3 regions of the Aliiglaciecola sp. genome follow, and region 1 is predicted to be linked to each of the others. Evidence: predicted binding sites of a transcription regulator. Region 1 holds the regulator's gene; each other region holds the start of a gene.
The links. Region 1 encodes MetJ, which represses methionine synthesis genes. Its sites were predicted from a motif close to TAGACGTCTAGACGTCTA; they were not measured.

Region 1 (5,814 bases):
CAACTTGCTCTTGTGGCAACAAAATTGTTGTTCGTTCAACCCTTGGAAGAGACATGAACCTAGACGTATGTTCTGCATGTCACCCTTTCTACACTGGTAAGCAACGTAACGTTGACACTGGTGGTCGTGTTGATAAGTTCAAGAAACGTTTCGGTGCATTGGGCAAAAAATAAGCCTAACTGCTACGAATTCGAAAAGGCGCTTAAAGCGCCTTTTTTTGTGCCTGTTATTTTTAAATCCCTTATTGGATTACTCCGCAATTAAATCATGAATATATCGAAGTGACGGCAGCTTTCTCTCGGACTGATAAAATAAACGATTTAACCGACCCAATAAATTAATTGAGCGACTGGGATCTTTTGGCTTGCGGCGATGAGAGCTTGCTGTCTGTAAAAACTCCCAAGGTTTTAAGTTCATACTCGCTATCTGTTCGCTGCTAATTCCTTGGGCACGAATAGTAGATAAAATACGTTCTGTTTTGCTTTCTTGGATCGGGATGACCTGTTCAGCGTAGACCTGAGCAATAGGGTCGCCAATTGCAGATAGGCTATTATTAATCGCCTGCCAAACAACATCATGGTCAAATGGATGATTATTAGGCGCGTAATATCCCATAATTTCCCACTCTAATTCCACGTTACTTACAGCAATAGAACTCTGCAACTCGTGGGAAAAAGACAAATCTGGCCGAGCTCCAATGTTGTATACATCCACCGAAAAGCCCAGACAGATGACTAAATCTCCAGTAACCTGAGGATCGTGATATAAAGCTTCAAATGCCGCCCGCTTTACCCCCATCCAACCATGCACTATGGGTGTTTTAGTAGCAAAATCCCGCACATCATCGGGTAAATCTTCGCCATACTTATCAATAAATAACGGAAGGGGATCTTGTTGTAGCTGATCGTCCGGTACCCATATTTCATACTCCTGACGATTGTCTCCTTTACCACGACTTTTAATCCCATATGACAAGTTTGTGGGTCGACAAATATTGCGATCTTCACCAACTCGATGAAAGTATTCTGAGCGAAAACGTTTAATAAAAGGGGCATCAAAGCCTGCAAGTGCGGCGGTTGGGTAACGGAAACCCAAATCGCTTTTCGCCACAAGAGATAGCCCAGGTAAAATCTCGGTTAGAATTGTTTTTACCCCCTTTAAAGTAGACAAATTAGGTAAAACAATACTGCGCTCAGGCTCTATGCATTGCCTTTGACCATCAGGGCTAATAAATTTTGGCGTTTTGTGATAACCATATTCGCCAAAACCAAGTTGTGCGGCATGGGCATTTCTAATTAATGCTAAATCAGTGAATAACGCATCATGATTTTTTATGTGCTTGATTAACGGTCGATTATCAGTCATAGGCTAAGAATGAATGGATCAGTATTTTTTAAATTAGGTACTCAAGTTATAAAGTGATACGGGCTTTAACACAAGCGAAAGATTTAGAGTAAGTCCTAATGAAAAAGTATATAAACAATACAAACTTTCACCACTTAACAGGATAGAATATCAGTCAGTATGTTGTTAGTCGCAAACATATATCATATTCATGAATAGTATTCATAGTCTCATCTGATATGTGCTTTTGTTTGAGCTATGTTACATTCGATCAACTGGTAGCAGCCGCTTAACATATCTTTAAAGATATTTAACCGCACTAAAATAAAAATAATAAGCTGGTACTGATTAATAACCCTTAACCAAACACTCCGTTAATGACCAAAAAATCGATTAACGGATGTACCCTACAAAGTAAGGACCAAGACAGTTATGTCTGATTTTCGACAAAAAGCATTGGATTATCATTCCAAACCTGTTCCGGGAAAAATTAGCGTTGAACTAACCAAGCCGGCTGAAAGTGTTACCGATTTAGCTTTGGCCTACAGCCCTGGTGTGGCTGAGCCTGTAAGAGAAATAGCCGCAGATCCAAATGCAGCCTATTTATATACTGGCAAAGGTAATACTGTGGCGGTCATTACTAACGGCACCGCTATTTTAGGCCTGGGTAATTTAGGCCCTCTTGCTTCAAAACCGGTAATGGAAGGCAAAGCTTTGTTGTTTAAACGTTTTGCCGGTCTAGATTCAATAGATATTGAGGTTACTCACCGCACTACCGAAGAGTTCATCAATACCGTAGCCAGTATTGCAGATACCTTTGGTGGGATTAATCTAGAAGATATTAAAGCCCCCGAATGTTTTGAAATTGAGCAAGAATTAATAAAACGTTGTTCGGTGCCAGTATTTCATGATGATCAGCATGGTACAGCCATAGTCACTGCTGCCGGTATGTTAAATGCCTTGGAGATTCAGGGAAAAAATGTTGGCGAGGTTAATATTGTATGTATGGGAGCTGGCGCTGCAGCAGTCGCATGCATGGAGCTATTAATTAAATGTGGTGCTCAACGAGAGCGAATTTACATGCTAGATACCAAAGGCGTGATCCACACTCGTCGTGACGACCTAACCCCTCATAAACTAATGTTCGCTAACAATACTGACAAGCGCACATTGGAAGATGTGATGGACGGTGCTGATGTGTTTGTAGGTGTATCTGGCCCTGATGTACTGCCTGCCGAAGCCCTTAAATTAATGGCTGATAATCCGGTTATTTTTGCTTGTTCAAACCCTGACCCAGAAATTAAGCCAGAATTAGCCCATAAAACCCGTGATGACCTAATTATGGCTACGGGCCGCTCCGATTATCCTAACCAAGTTAACAACGTGCTTTGTTTTCCATTTATCTTCCGTGGCGCATTGGATGTTAGAGCGTCCAAAATAAATGACGAAATGAAGATTGCGGCAGTTAATGCTATTCGCAGTATTGCTAAAGAACCAGTTCCCCAGCAAGTACTGGACGCCAGTGACATGGATTCTTTAGAGTTTGGTCGTCAATACATCATCCCTAAACCTATGGATCCGCGCTTGTGTAAACGAGTGGCAACAGCCGTAGCTCAAGCGGCTATTGATTCAGGTGTCGCAGCAATATCAGAGATACCGGACAATTATTTGGATTGATAAATAAGGCGCATCGCGCCTTTTTTATTTTAGCGGGCTACAAATATCAGGCGTGCTAAGTTTCGGTTACTTATTTATACAAAATTGCGGTCACCTCTTGCTGAGGTGACCGGTCAAATTTACAGTAATCTATTCTGAAGTTAATTAGTCTCTGTTACGACCAAACTTATCGTGACTACTTACCCAATGGCCACCAATAACAGCACATGCTAGGGAAATATCCCCAGCCAGCACTGTCGCAGCCACTATCTCTGCAAACTTATTAGCTTTACCCGTTCCATAACAGTCCATTAGTTGCAAACACTCTTTTTGGGTAGGTAATCCAGTACCTCCACCATAGGTTGCTACGATTAAGGACGGCAAAGTAACAGAAAGATAAAAATCACCGTTTTCTAATAACTCATGAGAAAGTAGACCTGCATGGGACTCAACTACGTTGGCTTCATCTTGACCTGTGGCGATAAATAACGAGGCTATTCCATTAGCGGAATGAGGACCGTTATAGGCCGCACCAGCCATCAATGCACCGGTATTGGCTAAAACAGTAGCCCGCGCCAACATTTTCGTATCAACTTTCATAATCTTTTTGAGCACGTCTTTTTTCAAGACGATTTCGGCGATGACACGTTTACCACGAGAATGTAGCATATTTAAGTGAGAGTGCTTTTTATCCGTATCCATATTACCGGATAGCAAGTATTCACATTTTTCAGGATAGTTGGCGACAATCCACTCACAAGCTGCAAGGGTGGCTTTGCCCACCATATTCTGTCCTGCCGCATCGCCAGTGGTATAGTTGAAACGTAAATAGCGAGTCTTTGAAACAGACCACTGCATGATATGTTCAAGCTTACCAATAGTGGTGGTGGTTTCAGCTGCAGCTTTAATCTCTAGAAAATGTTCATCAACCCATTTTCCAAACTCACGAGCTTCTCTGGCATTGGCAAAGATAAATGCTGGAGCTCGCTGCATATATTGTTCAACAACTGTGGTGTGAACCCCACCACACTCGTTTATTACGCGCATACCTCGACTATAACTAGCAACGAGAGTACCTTCGGTCGTCGCTAGAGGAACGTGAAATAATCCCTCTGCATATTCACCATTTACTTGAACCGGTCCAGCGATGCCTACTGGCATCTGTACTACACCGATGAAATTTTCGATATTACCTGGGAGCGCCTCAGGGTCGATAGAAAAATGCCCTGTGTGTGGCAGTTCCGTGCCCGTTTGCTCAGTAAGGTATTCACGACGCTTTTGGGCCCACTCGAGACTATGATCATTCATTGTATTGCGCGGGATACGTGGTGTTTTTACCATGTTGGCTTGTCCTCAATTGGCGATATTTATATGACTATCTATTCATGCCGTTAGTTATTAATAAAACAACAAAGGCTTTTCTCAATACGATTTACTTGAATGCAATCTACTTGCCATAACAAGACTACTGTATAAAGATGAATAAATCATGAAACTCACTCGAATCTTGACTATTTTTGCACCAATGTTGGGATTTTACAATTGGGTATTGATGCAAATACAACATAGCTTAATTACTGATCCTTTAATACTAACTTAGTCATCCACTTCTTTAACTTCAAGCCCCATGGCTTCCATTAATTCTCTAGCTTCTTTGGGAATACGATTTGGATTATCTTTGCGCAGATCATCATCATCAGGAAGCGGCTGACCTGTAAAGGCGTGCAGGAACGCCTCACACAACAATTCTGAATTAGTTGCGTGCCTTAGGTTATTCACTTGTCGACGGGTGCGTTCATCCGTAAGGACTTTTAGTACCTTTAATGGAATTGACACTGTCACTTTTTTTACGAGTTCACTTTTTTTACCGTGTTCAGCGTAGGGATGTATGTATTTTCCGTTCCACTTTGCCATACTGTTGCTCTTTTATCTTTCTTATAAGATGAAAGTCTAACCTCAAGTCTATTAGATGTCTAAACATCTTGACGGCTTATCATTCTCAGTTTAGTTTAGACGTCTAAACGGCTAATGTCAGTTTACCTTTAAACGTACTGACAAATTAAGCTGATATTATTATTATTTTTACCTATTGGAGTACAGCATGGTCTCTTACGCACAAGGTATTGAGTCACTCAATCAGTCGCTGTCTGAATTAAGTGATATCAATGTTTCTTTTGAATTTTTCCCGCCAAGAACGGAACAAATGGAACAAACACTTTGGAAATCAGTAGAGCGTCTTGCGCCGTTAAAACCTGCCTATATGTCAGTGACCTATGGTGCCAACAGTGGCGAGAGAGATCGCACCCATGATGTGGTTAAACGTATTCAAAGTGAAACGGGTATAGCTGCTGTCCCACATTTAACCTGTGTAGATGCAGGCAAAAAAGAATTAATTCAAATTGCTAAAGATTATTGGCAGTCAGGCATTAGACGAATAGTAGCCCTACGCGGAGATCTTCCCGCAGGTACTGAAAAGACAGAGATGTATGCATCAGATCTAGTAGCTTTATTAAAGGATGTCGCCGATTTTGATATCTCTGTTGCTGCATATCCAGAAAAGCACCCAGAAGCACCTAATGCTCAGTTTGACTTGCTCAATTTGAAACGTAAAGCGGAAGCAGGTGCCACCCAAGCCATTAGCCAATTCTTCTTCGATGCAGAAGTGTTTTTACGCTTCAGAGACCGTGCAGCTGCCGCAGGTATCGATTTAGATATTGTTCCGGGCATTTTACCAGTAACAAATTATCAAACACTAAAGCGCTTTGCAGGCTTTACTAACGTCCACGTACCTAGCTGGTTACATAAAATGTACGA
Region 2 (5,814 bases), on a different contig from region 1:
TAGAAAGCAAAACTCAGTTACGCAAAAAGTTTCGATTATTACGACGTAATCTCAGTCCTGAACAACAAAACCAAGCCAGCCACCAAGCTTTACAAACGGTAATCAAAAACAAGCTATTAGATCACGCTGAGCACATCGCGCTTTATCTTAATCAAGACGGTGAGTTGTCATGTGAAGATATCATCCAATGGTGTTGGAAAAATGGCAAAAAAACCTACCTACCAGTATTAGATCCGAATCGTGAAAACTATTTAGTATTTGTCGAATATGCTGCAGATACTAAGATGCAAAAGAATCGATTTAATATTCCAGAACCTATAATGACGATGTCAAACGTTAAGACCCTGTCGCAACTCGACAGTATATTTTTACCTTTAGTTGCTTTTGATGAAACTGGAAATCGATTAGGCATGGGAGGCGGTTTTTATGACAGAACCCTTGCACAGCTCACCTTTACTTTACAACCGCAACTTTTAGGTTACGCCCACGACTGTCAGCAAGCAACGAGCCTGACCACTGAGAGTTGGGATATTCCAGTCCATAAAATAATCACCCCCAGTCGAGTTATTTCCATCTAAGCACAGCCAATTCCAGTCCCCCCTTACCTCAGTGTTGCTAGCCGTGCGGGAACTAAGTGCGTTATACTCTGCGCAAATTTATAAAATGTGATTAACATTGCCATTTAAAGGATCCCCCATGACGCAAGATGAAAAGAAACGCGCCGCTGGCGAAGCTGCAGTTAAATTTGTTACGGACGACAGTATTATTGGTGTGGGCACAGGCTCGACAGTTCACTATTTTATAAGTGCACTAGAAAGTGTGAAACATAAAATTAAAGGGGCCGTTTCCAGCTCTGATGATTCAACAGCAAAGTTAAAAGCAATGGGCATTGAAGTATTTGACCTCAACTCAGTGGGCAGCTTTGATATTTATGTGGATGGTGCAGATGAAATAACGAAATATAAACATATGATTAAAGGTGGCGGTGCTGCTCTAACCAGAGAGAAAATCGTTGCCGCCGTTGCCAAGAAATTTGTGTGTATTATAGACGATAGTAAACAAGTTCCTGTTTTAGGTGCTTTTCCACTACCTGTTGAAGTTATTCCAATGGCGCGTTCATTTGTAGCCCGGGAATTAGTAAAATTAGGTGGCGACCCTGAATATCGTCAAGGTGTCACCACTGATAATGGCAACGTGATCCTAGATGTTCACAACCTCTCAATCCTCAACCCTGTGGAATTGGAACAACAGATCAATCAAATTCCTGGCGTAGTAACAAATGGTCTGTTCGCCATGCGTGCCGCAGATATTGTATTAGTCGCCACAGACTCTGAAGTAATTGAGATTGAATAGACGAAATTAATATAACAGGCTCTTTCTTATTTGAAAAAGTTCTGGTATTTTTCACTTTCAAATAGACGTCCAGATGTCTCTCAAATCTGACGTCTTTCACTAATTATGTACGGGAACATTAATGAGCAAAGTATCACTGCCCAAAGAAAAAATTAAGATATTGTTGCTTGAGGGTTTACACCAAAGTTCAGTGGAAACTCTTGAAGCCAATGGCTATACCAATATTGAATACATCAAGACGTCTTTATCCGAAGAAAAGCTAATTGAAAAGATTGCTGATGTTCACTTTATTGGAATTCGTTCTCGTACGCAGTTATCTGCAAATGTAATAGACGCGGCTAAAAAACTTGTTGCTGTTGGTTGCTTCTGCATTGGTACCAATCAAGTTGATCTTAAAGCCACACAAAAACGCGGCATTCCAGTGTTCAACGCCCCTTTCTCTAATACGCGTTCAGTAGCTGAATTAGCCCTTGGACAAATTATTTTATTACTTCGTGGCGTGCCAAGTAAAAATGCTAAAGCACATCGCGGCGAATGGGAAAAAAGTGCCGTAGGTTCTTACGAAGCGCGTGGCAAAACCTTAGGCATTATTGGTTATGGTCACATTGGTACGCAACTGAGTATATTGGCAGAGCATTTAGGTATGCGTGTTCAGTTTTATGATATTGAAGACAAATTGGTGCTGGGTAACTCCACACAGGTTAAAACCTTAAAAGAATTGTTGAATACATCTGATGTAGTTTCGTTGCATGTGCCAGAAACCGCACAAACTCAAAACATGATTGGCAAAAAAGAGTTAGCGATGATGAAAGACGGTGCAATCTTAATGAATGCCGCCAGAGGAACCGTTATCGAAATTGATGCACTAGCTGAAGCAATGGAATCTGGTAAATTGAACGGCGCAGCAATTGACGTATTCCCAGTTGAACCAAAATCAAATGACGAAGAATTTGTTTCGCCCCTTAGAAAGTTTGATAATGTCATTCTGACCCCGCACGTAGGCGGAAGTACCCAAGAAGCCCAACAAAATATTGGCTTCGAGGTTGCTGGGAAACTGGTTAAATACAGTGATAATGGCTCTACGCTTTCTGCGGTTAACTTCCCTGAAGTATCGTTACCAGAACATACTGATCGTTCACGATTGTTGCATATCCACGTTAATGCGCCTGGTGTCTTAACCCAGATTAACCAAGCGTTTGCAGCTCATAACATCAACATTGCAGCACAATATCTACAAACTAACGAAAATATTGGTTACGTGGTAATTGACGTTGAAACAGATGATGCAAAAGAAGCGTTCGAGCAACTGACTAAAATTGACGGTACAATTAAAACTCGTATTTTGCACTAAGTAAGTCGCCCTTTCCCATTATCATTATGGGGATTCTGGTTTGGGTCAAGAACAGTCTCTTGGCCCATTTCAAAGCTAAAGTCCCACCCTAAGCCCTGTGCATCTCCAACCTGATCTATATTTAATCAAATGTCTTATTAAACTAAGCTTGAAACAAATTACCCCCATGACAGTGGGTAAAAAATCAATCTATTATTTAAAATGTAACCTTGTGAATTAAAGGGTATATTAAACAGAAATTTATTAATCAAAAAGTCGTTCTACTGCTTAAGTTGTTAAGATTAATGGGAATTGGGAATGAAATGTATATATAAGATATTTTGGTTTAGTTCAGCGTTTATTTGTTTTAACGCTTTGGCAATACCAGTTACCGTTGATGTTTTTAGCAATACAGATAAACCTGTTTTTCAGACGGTGGTTTATTTAGAGCCTGAAGGTGACGTAGAGATCACTCAAGAGCATCAAGACATTGCGGTCATGGATCAAGTCGATCGCCAATTTATGCCACATATTTTACCTGTGCAAAAAGGTAATAAAGTGGTTTTCCCAAATTCTGATTCCATTAAACATCATGTCTATTCATTTTCTCCAGCCAAGCAATTTGAGCTGAAGTTGTATAAGGATTCCGACGCTGCCCCCTTACCATTTGAAAATCAAGGTGAAGTGGAGTTAGGCTGCAACGTACATGACTGGATGCTTGCCTATATTTGGGTAGTAGACACACCCTTTTTTGCTAAAACTGACCAGTCAGGTAAAGTCACAATTGACGTGCCTAAAGGCCATTACAGTGTAAAAATTTGGCATCCTAGAATTCAAGATGACTTAGACGCATTAACTCAAAAAGTGAGCATTGAAGCCCCCACCAGCATGAGCTTTAAATTACAGGAAAAGCTTTTGCAAGACCTCAGCTTTTATGAGCAACGAGCAGATAAACTAACCGACTACTAATGCCCTAGTAGCATTGCAACCTGGAATATTACTTTTGATAGTTAAGCATAACTTTAATTATAAAACCTTAATTGCCATTCTAATGTTTATTCTGTTGTTCAGTTTGAATTTGTTGACTCCTGCTGCTGCAAATCAAGTTGGCGGTATTGTGCAGGTGTACATTGCTGACACCGACAGTTGGCAGTCTTACCAAAACAACGGAACAGGCATCCTCCGTCACGATGACGATACTGTGGGTATACAGCAAGCTCTGTTGCACACAAACATCGACTTAGCTTCGAATGTCAGTCTAAATGCTGTTGCTCACTATTATCCCGACGGTGAACAGCAAGTGGGCTTTTCACAACTATCCTTGCAATATAAACCCTTGAGCCCAAATAAGATTAAATTTAAGGCTAGAGGAGGGTTCTTTTATCCACGTTTATCGTTGGAAAATGTTGATGATGGTTGGCTTTCTCCTTACACCTATACCCAATCTGCAATCAATAGCTGGGTGGGTGAAGAGATGCGTACACTGGGCCTAGAATTTTCAATTTATAGTCCAGGCAGAGCCAGAAGAAGCCCTTGGTCATGGGAAATGATTGGCGCGGCGTTTAAGGGCAATGATCCCCTAGGTACATTAATCAGTTGGCGCGGGTTTGCCATGCATGATCGACAGTCTCTGAACAACGACAGAGTTAACTTTGCCCCCTACCCCACAGTCATTGATACTGACTTTATATGGCACCCAGACTACGTTGAACCCTTTCATGAGCTTGACCGACGATGGGGGTTTTATACTGGTTTACACCTCAGTTATTTTAACCAATCAAGCTTTCGTTATTATTACTATGACAACCAAGCTGACCCTTTAACGGTAAATAGCCAACGACTTTATGGTTGGCGAACTAAATTCCACTCTTTGTCTTTCCAACATAAATTAAATAGCAACACCCGCTTGATTAGTCAGCTTATGACAGGCAGCACTGTGATGGGAGTAAAGTTTGTGTATGTGGATTTTGATGCCTGGTATCTAATGCTCAGCCATCAGGTATCGCAACACCGTATCAGCCTGCGTTACGACAGATTTATGGTAATTGAAGATGATGTATTTCCTACTGACATGAATAATAGTGATGGTTATGGACTGACGTTAGCTTGGCGCTATGATCTTGATGACAACTGGCAATTAGGCATAGAACAACACTTCAATAAAAATACCGCGCAAAATAGAGCCCAGCTAGATCTGCCAATAGATGCTAATCAGCAACAAACCTTATTAGTGGCACAATTTCGCTGGTAGTGTTCTCTTAGAAATAAAAAAGCCGGCATAACAGCCGGCTTTAAACAAACAAATAAGTGTGGTTTAGAAGAAAGTGTAAACCAAAGTTACTGCCGTTTGTGTATCAAGCTTTTCAGTATCATCGCTTGCACCAGAGTTATGATCCAAAGTCACACTAAATTTCATTGATAATGAACCATTAATTGCTGCAGACAATGACGTCACAGATTTAGATTTTGTGTTGTCTTCACCGACTTCAGTTGATAGCAATTGTTTAAAGGTTGCTGTATCAGAAATTTTCCACTGATAATCTAACGCACCACGGACAATTAACCCTTTCTCAGTTTCACCTGGTACAAGAAGTCCAGCGTCATCATAAGTGTCTGCAGTTTTATTATAAGAATAACCAGGACCGACACTGTATTCAAATGACGAGGTTTCGTCTGCCCACAGCTTTTGGTTCCAACCAGCGGCGATTGTAGACTGATAATCATAGCTGCTGAAACGATCATCTTCGTATGAAGCAAAACCGAACAAACGGTGATCTGGGTTTTCTAATTTATAGTTTGCTTGGCCTGATAGAAACCATTTTTGAGCAGTGGTTTGAGTAACAGTTTCATCATCCACTGTCACTTGGTCTTTTTTGTATAGCCCTTCAACAATAAAGTCGTTGCTCCACTTTTCCAACTCTTGATGAGCAGATAACTTACCCTTAACAGAAGTAGTTTCAGTATTACCAGAGGTGACGATTAAACCAAACTCGCCATCCATAGTAAAAGGTTTAGTTTCTTCTGCGCTAACATTTGCTGCCATTGCGCAAAATATAACTGAACTTAAAACTGATTTTTTCATTCGACTTTCCTGATTTTAATTAAAATAAAAACAGCTACTATTATTATTG
Region 3 (5,814 bases), on a different contig from region 1:
ATTCCGTTTAATCTGCCCTGACCTGCTTGTTTCAACACTTGGTTGATCTCATCTATCGATACTTTTTTATCAACAGTTACACTTAAATCCATCGCCGTCACATTAATTGTAGGCACTCTTACCGCGATGGCTTCAAACTTTCCAGCAAATTTAGGCAAGATACGCTCAATACCTGCAGCTAACCGAGTATCAACGGGAATAATTGACTGGCTAGCAGCACGAGTCCTGCGTAAATCCGGATGATAAGCATCAATGACTTGTTGATCGTGCATTGAGGAGTGAATTGTTGTTACTGTGCCACTAAGAACATCAAACGCTTTATCCAACACTTGGATCACAGGCACGATACAATTTGTGGTACAGGAGCCATTGGAGACAATACGGTCGTCATTTTGCAACAAATCATCATTGATACCGTAAATGACAGTCGCATCCATATCAGGGGTAGATGGATGGGAAAAAAGGACTTTTTTAGCGCCTTGAGCAATATGAATTTCAGCATCAGCTCGATCATTATGCACACCTGTGCATTCCAGTACTAAATCAATGTCCAGATCAGCCCAAGGTAACTTGTCTAATGTGGGAAACTGCAATAACTGAATCGAGTCGTTGGCCACATTTAAGCAATCTCCATTTAGGGAAACTGGGAAGCCAAATCGACCATGGGCGGTATCATACTTTAATAAATGAGCAATGCCTTCAGGGTCGGCAATCTCATTTATTGCAACAATTTTGATTTGTTCGTGCCGAGCGGTTTCGTACAGTGCTCGCAATACATTTCGACCTATGCGTCCAAAACCATTTATGGCAATTCGTATCATGTCACTCTTAATACATAAATGAGCACACCCTTTTACAAGTGTGCTCTTCTTTAGTTAAGTGGTAACTCACACCTTAAAGGTTATGAGCCACCCTAGTTTAGTTGTTGATGTTTATAGTGAGTTAGCTGCCTCGACAATAGCATCGGCAGTAAACCCAAAGTATTTCAGCAAAGCTCCGCCAGGCGCAGACTCACCAAAAGTCGTCATACCGACAACTTTGCCATCAAATCCAACATATTTGTACCAAAAATCTACGTGGGCAGCTTCAACAGCCACACGTTTGGTTACACTTCGAGGTAATACAGATTCACGATAATCCGCATCTTGAGCATCAAATACATTGGTGCTTGGCATAGAAACTACACGTACTGCTTTACCTTGAGCGGTTAATTTTTCCGCAGCTTCAACAGTAATAGCCATTTCTGATCCCGTTGCAATTAGGATGATTTCAGGTGTTGCTTCGCTATCAATTAATACATATCCACCTTTAGCAATATCCGTAAGTTGCTGCTCATTTCGAGATTGTGCAGGCAACCCTTGGCGACTAAAGACTAAGGCACTTGGACCTTCAGTACGTTCAATTGCCGCTTTCCAAGCCACTGCTGTTTCAGCCCCATCACAAGGTCTCCAAGTAGCAAGGTTTGGCGTCAAACGTAAATTAGCTATTTGCTCAATAGGCTGATGGGTTGGACCATCTTCACCTTGACCAATAGAGTCATGGGTATAAACAAAAATATTAGGCACGCCCATTAATGCAGACATACGCACAGCATTACGTGCATATTCCATAAACATTAAAAAGGTTGCACCGTAGGTTCTGAAGCCTCCATGCAGTCCGATACCGTTCATGATCGCGCTCATTCCAAACTCGCGCACGCCGTAGAAAATATAGTTACCACTGGCATCATCTGCAGTGATTCCTTTTGAACCCGACCATAACGTCAAGTTTGAACCAGCTAAGTCAGCAGAACCGCCTACCACTTCAGGTAAAATGCTAGCAAAAGCTTCAATGGCGTTTTGCGAAGATTTACGACTCGCCACGTTTTCTGCTTTTTCTTGGGTTTGTTTAATGTAAGCAGCGGCTTTTTCACTGAAATCGGCAGGTAGCTCACCGTTTATACGACGGGTAAATTCACTTGCTAACTGTGGATGAGCATCTGCATATTGAGCAAACTTATCATTCCACTGCTGTTCTAACTCAAGTCCGCTTTTCTTCGCATCCCATTGTGCATAGATATCTTCAGGAACAACAAAAGGTGCGTGACTCCAGTTTAGTTCTTTGCGCGTAGCTTCAACTTCATCCAGACCCAGTGGCGAACCATGGCTATCATGGCTACCTGATTTATTTGGTGAACCAAAACCAATCACTGTTTTGCAGCAAATCATAGTCGGTTTCGTAGTTTCTGCTTTAGCGGTTTCAATAGCCGCCTTGATAGCTTCAGGATCATGACCATCTACATCAGCGATCACCTGCCATCCATAGGATTCAAAACGTGCTGGGGTATCGTCAGTAAACCAACCTTCAACTTCTCCATCAATGGAAATGCCATTGTCATCCCAAAACGCAATCAGTTTGCCTAACCCTAAGGTGCCAGCTAGAGAACAGGTTTCATGGGAAATTCCTTCCATCAAACAACCATCACCTAAGAAGCAATAGGTAAAATGATCAACTATATCGAATTCAGGTTGATTGAATTGGGCGGCTAACATTTTTTCAGCAATGGCCATACCTACCGCGTTACTAATACCTTGACCTAAAGGCCCAGTAGTAGTTTCAACACCAGGTGCGTAACCATACTCTGGGTGACCTGGGGTTCTTGAGTGCAATTGGCGGAAGTTTTTCAACTCCTCAATCGGTAAGTCATATCCGGTTAGGTGTAACAACGAATAGATCAGCATCGAGCCATGACCATTGGACAAAACAAACCTATCACGGTTAGCCCATTTGGGGTTTGCTGGATTGTGGTGCATAAAGTCACTCCACAATACTTGCGCAATATCAGCCATTCCCATTGGTGCTCCGGGGTGACCTGAATTAGCTTGTTGTACTGCATCCATTGATAAAGCGCGAATGGCGTTGGCTAGTTCTCGACGTGAAGGCATGGTGTCTCCTGCTATAAATAAGTGCCTAAAAGCATGCTCAACGTCTAACTAACTTGGCTAAGACATTGATTGATTTGCTTGTATTCATGTTGGGGTGGAACATTTTCCATCAGCCATCGACGAACTGCAACGCTTATTCATTATTGATTATACTTTTTTTGGTTATGTTCTATTCCTTTTCTGGTTTTTTTACGTATATAAGGTGGAAAGCATTCTGAACATATAGCCATTTGGACGTCTAGACGGAAAGACTGGTATTTTCGAAAATATTGATTAAAATGTAGCTATTAATGATAACGAACCAGTTTTGGCGTGAATTTATTACGCGCATTCAAGAAAGGATAAAACATGACATCACATCTTTTTACTTCAGAATCAGTTTCTGAGGGGCATCCGGATAAAATTGCAGATCAAATATCTGATGCAGTGTTGGACGCCATTTTAACTCAAGATCCCAAAGCTCGAGTAGCTTGCGAGACCTTCGTCAAAACAGGAATGGTCTTAGTTGGTGGAGAAGTGACTACGTCAGCTTGGGTTGATATTGAAGAATTAACCAGAAAAACTGTACGCGAAATTGGTTATACCCATTCAGATATGGGTTTTGATGCCGATTCATGTGCGGTACTTAATGCCATTGGCAAACAATCACCAGATATTAACCAAGGTGTTGATCGCAGTCGTCCAGAAGAGCAAGGTGCCGGCGACCAAGGATTAATGTTTGGTTACGCTAGTGATGAAACCGATGTACTTATGCCTGCGCCTATTACTTATTCTCACCGTTTGGTTAAACGCCAAGCAGAAGTCAGAAAAAACAATACGCTATCTTGGTTACGCCCTGATGCCAAAAGCCAGGTCACCTTTGTTTATGAAGATAATCAACCTGTTGGCATAGATGCCGTTGTGTTGTCCACTCAACATTGTGATTCAATCAGTACTGCTGATTTACAAGAAGCAGTAATGGAAGAAATTATCAAACCTGTGCTGCCTGCAAAATGGTTATCTGCAAAAACCAAGTTTTTAATTAACCCTACTGGCCGATTTGTAATTGGTGGACCTATGGGAGACTGCGGTTTAACCGGTCGTAAAATCATTGTAGATACTTACGGTGGTATGGCTCGTCACGGTGGTGGTTGTTTCTCTGGTAAAGATCCTTCGAAAGTTGACCGTTCAGCAGCCTATGCTGGTCGTTATGTGGCAAAGAATATTGTAGCCGCTGGGTTAGCTAAACGTTGTGAAATCCAAGTTTCTTATGCCATAGGGGTGGCTGAGCCTACTTCAATTAGTATTGAAACCTTCGGTACAGGTGTGATTTCAGATCAAAAACTGACTGAGTTAGTTAGAGCCAACTTTGACCTTCGTCCCTACGGTCTTATTAAGATGCTCGACCTTGAACGCCCAATCTACCAAGGTACTGCGGCTTATGGTCATTTTGGTCGCGAAGAGTTTCCATGGGAAGCAACCGACAAGGTTGAACAGCTAAAAGCGGCCTTGTAAACACGCCATTCAATTAAAAATGATTAGGTAAATTTAAAATAGCGTCTAGAAAGACGCTATTTTTGTATGCAAAGGTCTAAAAATTTAATCGTTGGTTTGGCAATAATTTGCATTTGCCAAACTTACCCGTACATTGTTCGCCATTCTAACTCTGACACAGTCACCTTCTGCTGCAGGAAAATAGTCTAAGACTACAACGAGGTACTCGCCATCAGTTGCAGTTAAATGATATTCATAACCGCGGCTGGGACCTTCTTCGATAGTAGTAAGTAAACCGCCCAAAAACGCCCCAATTAATGCCCCCGCTATAATCTGCCTGTCGCTGCCATATAGATTATTTAACGCGCCCCAAATCCCCCAAGTCGCTGCGGCCTCGCCTGCATGAGAGTCAAATTTAACATCGTAAATTTGGTCAACGTTAGCGTACAACTCAGTGACAAATTGGTTGCGCTCAGTATTTCGCGTATGATGAGACGCACAAGATGAGAGTACAAATAAACAACTTAATACCGTCAACTTTATGTACGTTGTTTTTGTATACATTGTTTTCATGGGCTAATGGCTCTATGGGCAAATGTTTGCATAGATAAATATCTATGTTAGGTAACAATAAACAGAATACTGATCTAAAACTGAATTTAAGCTTAACAATAGATAGAACTAGCATAGTTAACGGTTAATCGGAAATAATTTATGTTTAAAAATATTACCAAGTCATGCCTTGCGGTCACCATTAGTGCCGTTTTTCTTGCGGCGTGTTCCACCTCTCCAACCGGAAGATCGCAATTAAAACTGTATTCTAAAGACCAGTTAGCCAATATGGGTGCCCAAGCTTTCGATGGCATGAAAATAGAGCAAAAAGTATCCCAGCAAGGGGTCGATAACCAATACGTTTCTTGCGTAGCCAGTTTCATCACCAAACACGTGCCCAATAGTGTGTTTGATGGTCAGTGGGAGTTGGTGGTTTTTGACGATGACCAAGTGAATGCGTTTGCATTACCTGGCGGAAAAATTGGTGTATACACCGGACTGCTTAAAGTCGCACAAAACCAAGATCAATTGGCTGCAGTCATTGGCCACGAAGTAGGTCATGTTATTGCTGAGCACGGAAATGAAAGAATGTCGAATTCAGCCCTCATTGGTTTAGGTCTTGAAGCGACAAATCAAATCCTTAATGCGAAACAAGTAGCAAACAGCAACATGATTATGGCAGGTATAGGTTTAGGTGTGCAGGTTGGAGTGCAATTGCCTTTCAGCCGTACTCATGAGACAGAGGCTGACCTAATAGGGTTAGAATTAATGGCTAGAGCTGGGTTCGACCCCACTCAATCGGTAGAGTTGTGGAAGAATATGGACAAGGCAAGTGAAGGACAACGAACCTCTGAGTTTATGTCAA

Region 2: serA (phosphoglycerate dehydrogenase) is a predicted target of MetJ. The motif match lies at 1,416-1,433, and genes of this name have one in related genera.
Region 3: metK (methionine adenosyltransferase) is a predicted target of MetJ. The motif match lies at 3,156-3,173, and genes of this name have one in related genera.

The regions. Positions count from the first base shown of each region.
Region 1 covers NZ_JBDWYG010000038.1:11,169-16,982, reverse strand. Annotated here, with positions in the region: gene rpmE (50S ribosomal protein L31) at 1-173, shown strand, start outside; gene ABJV04_RS09235 (hypothetical protein) at 250-1,365, opposite strand; gene ABJV04_RS09230 (malic enzyme-like NAD(P)-binding protein) at 1,777-3,021, shown strand; gene ABJV04_RS09225 (hydroxymethylglutaryl-CoA reductase) at 3,166-4,341, opposite strand; gene metJ (met regulon transcriptional regulator MetJ) at 4,597-4,914, opposite strand; gene metF (methylenetetrahydrofolate reductase) at 5,102-5,814, shown strand, end outside.
Region 2 covers NZ_JBDWYG010000017.1:64,205-70,018, reverse strand. Annotated here, with positions in the region: gene ABJV04_RS03265 (5-formyltetrahydrofolate cyclo-ligase) at 1-578, shown strand, start outside; gene rpiA (ribose-5-phosphate isomerase RpiA) at 697-1,353, shown strand; gene serA (phosphoglycerate dehydrogenase) at 1,475-2,704, shown strand; gene ABJV04_RS03250 (methylamine utilization protein) at 3,002-3,652, shown strand; gene ABJV04_RS03245 (hypothetical protein) at 3,735-4,934, shown strand; gene ABJV04_RS03240 (DUF481 domain-containing protein) at 4,998-5,765, opposite strand.
Region 3 covers NZ_JBDWYG010000007.1:234,596-240,409, reverse strand. Annotated here, with positions in the region: gene epd (erythrose-4-phosphate dehydrogenase) at 1-821, opposite strand, end outside; gene tkt (transketolase) at 933-2,924, opposite strand; gene metK (methionine adenosyltransferase) at 3,273-4,418, shown strand; gene ABJV04_RS01075 (hypothetical protein) at 4,503-4,970, opposite strand; gene ABJV04_RS01070 (M48 family metallopeptidase) at 5,112-5,814, shown strand, end outside.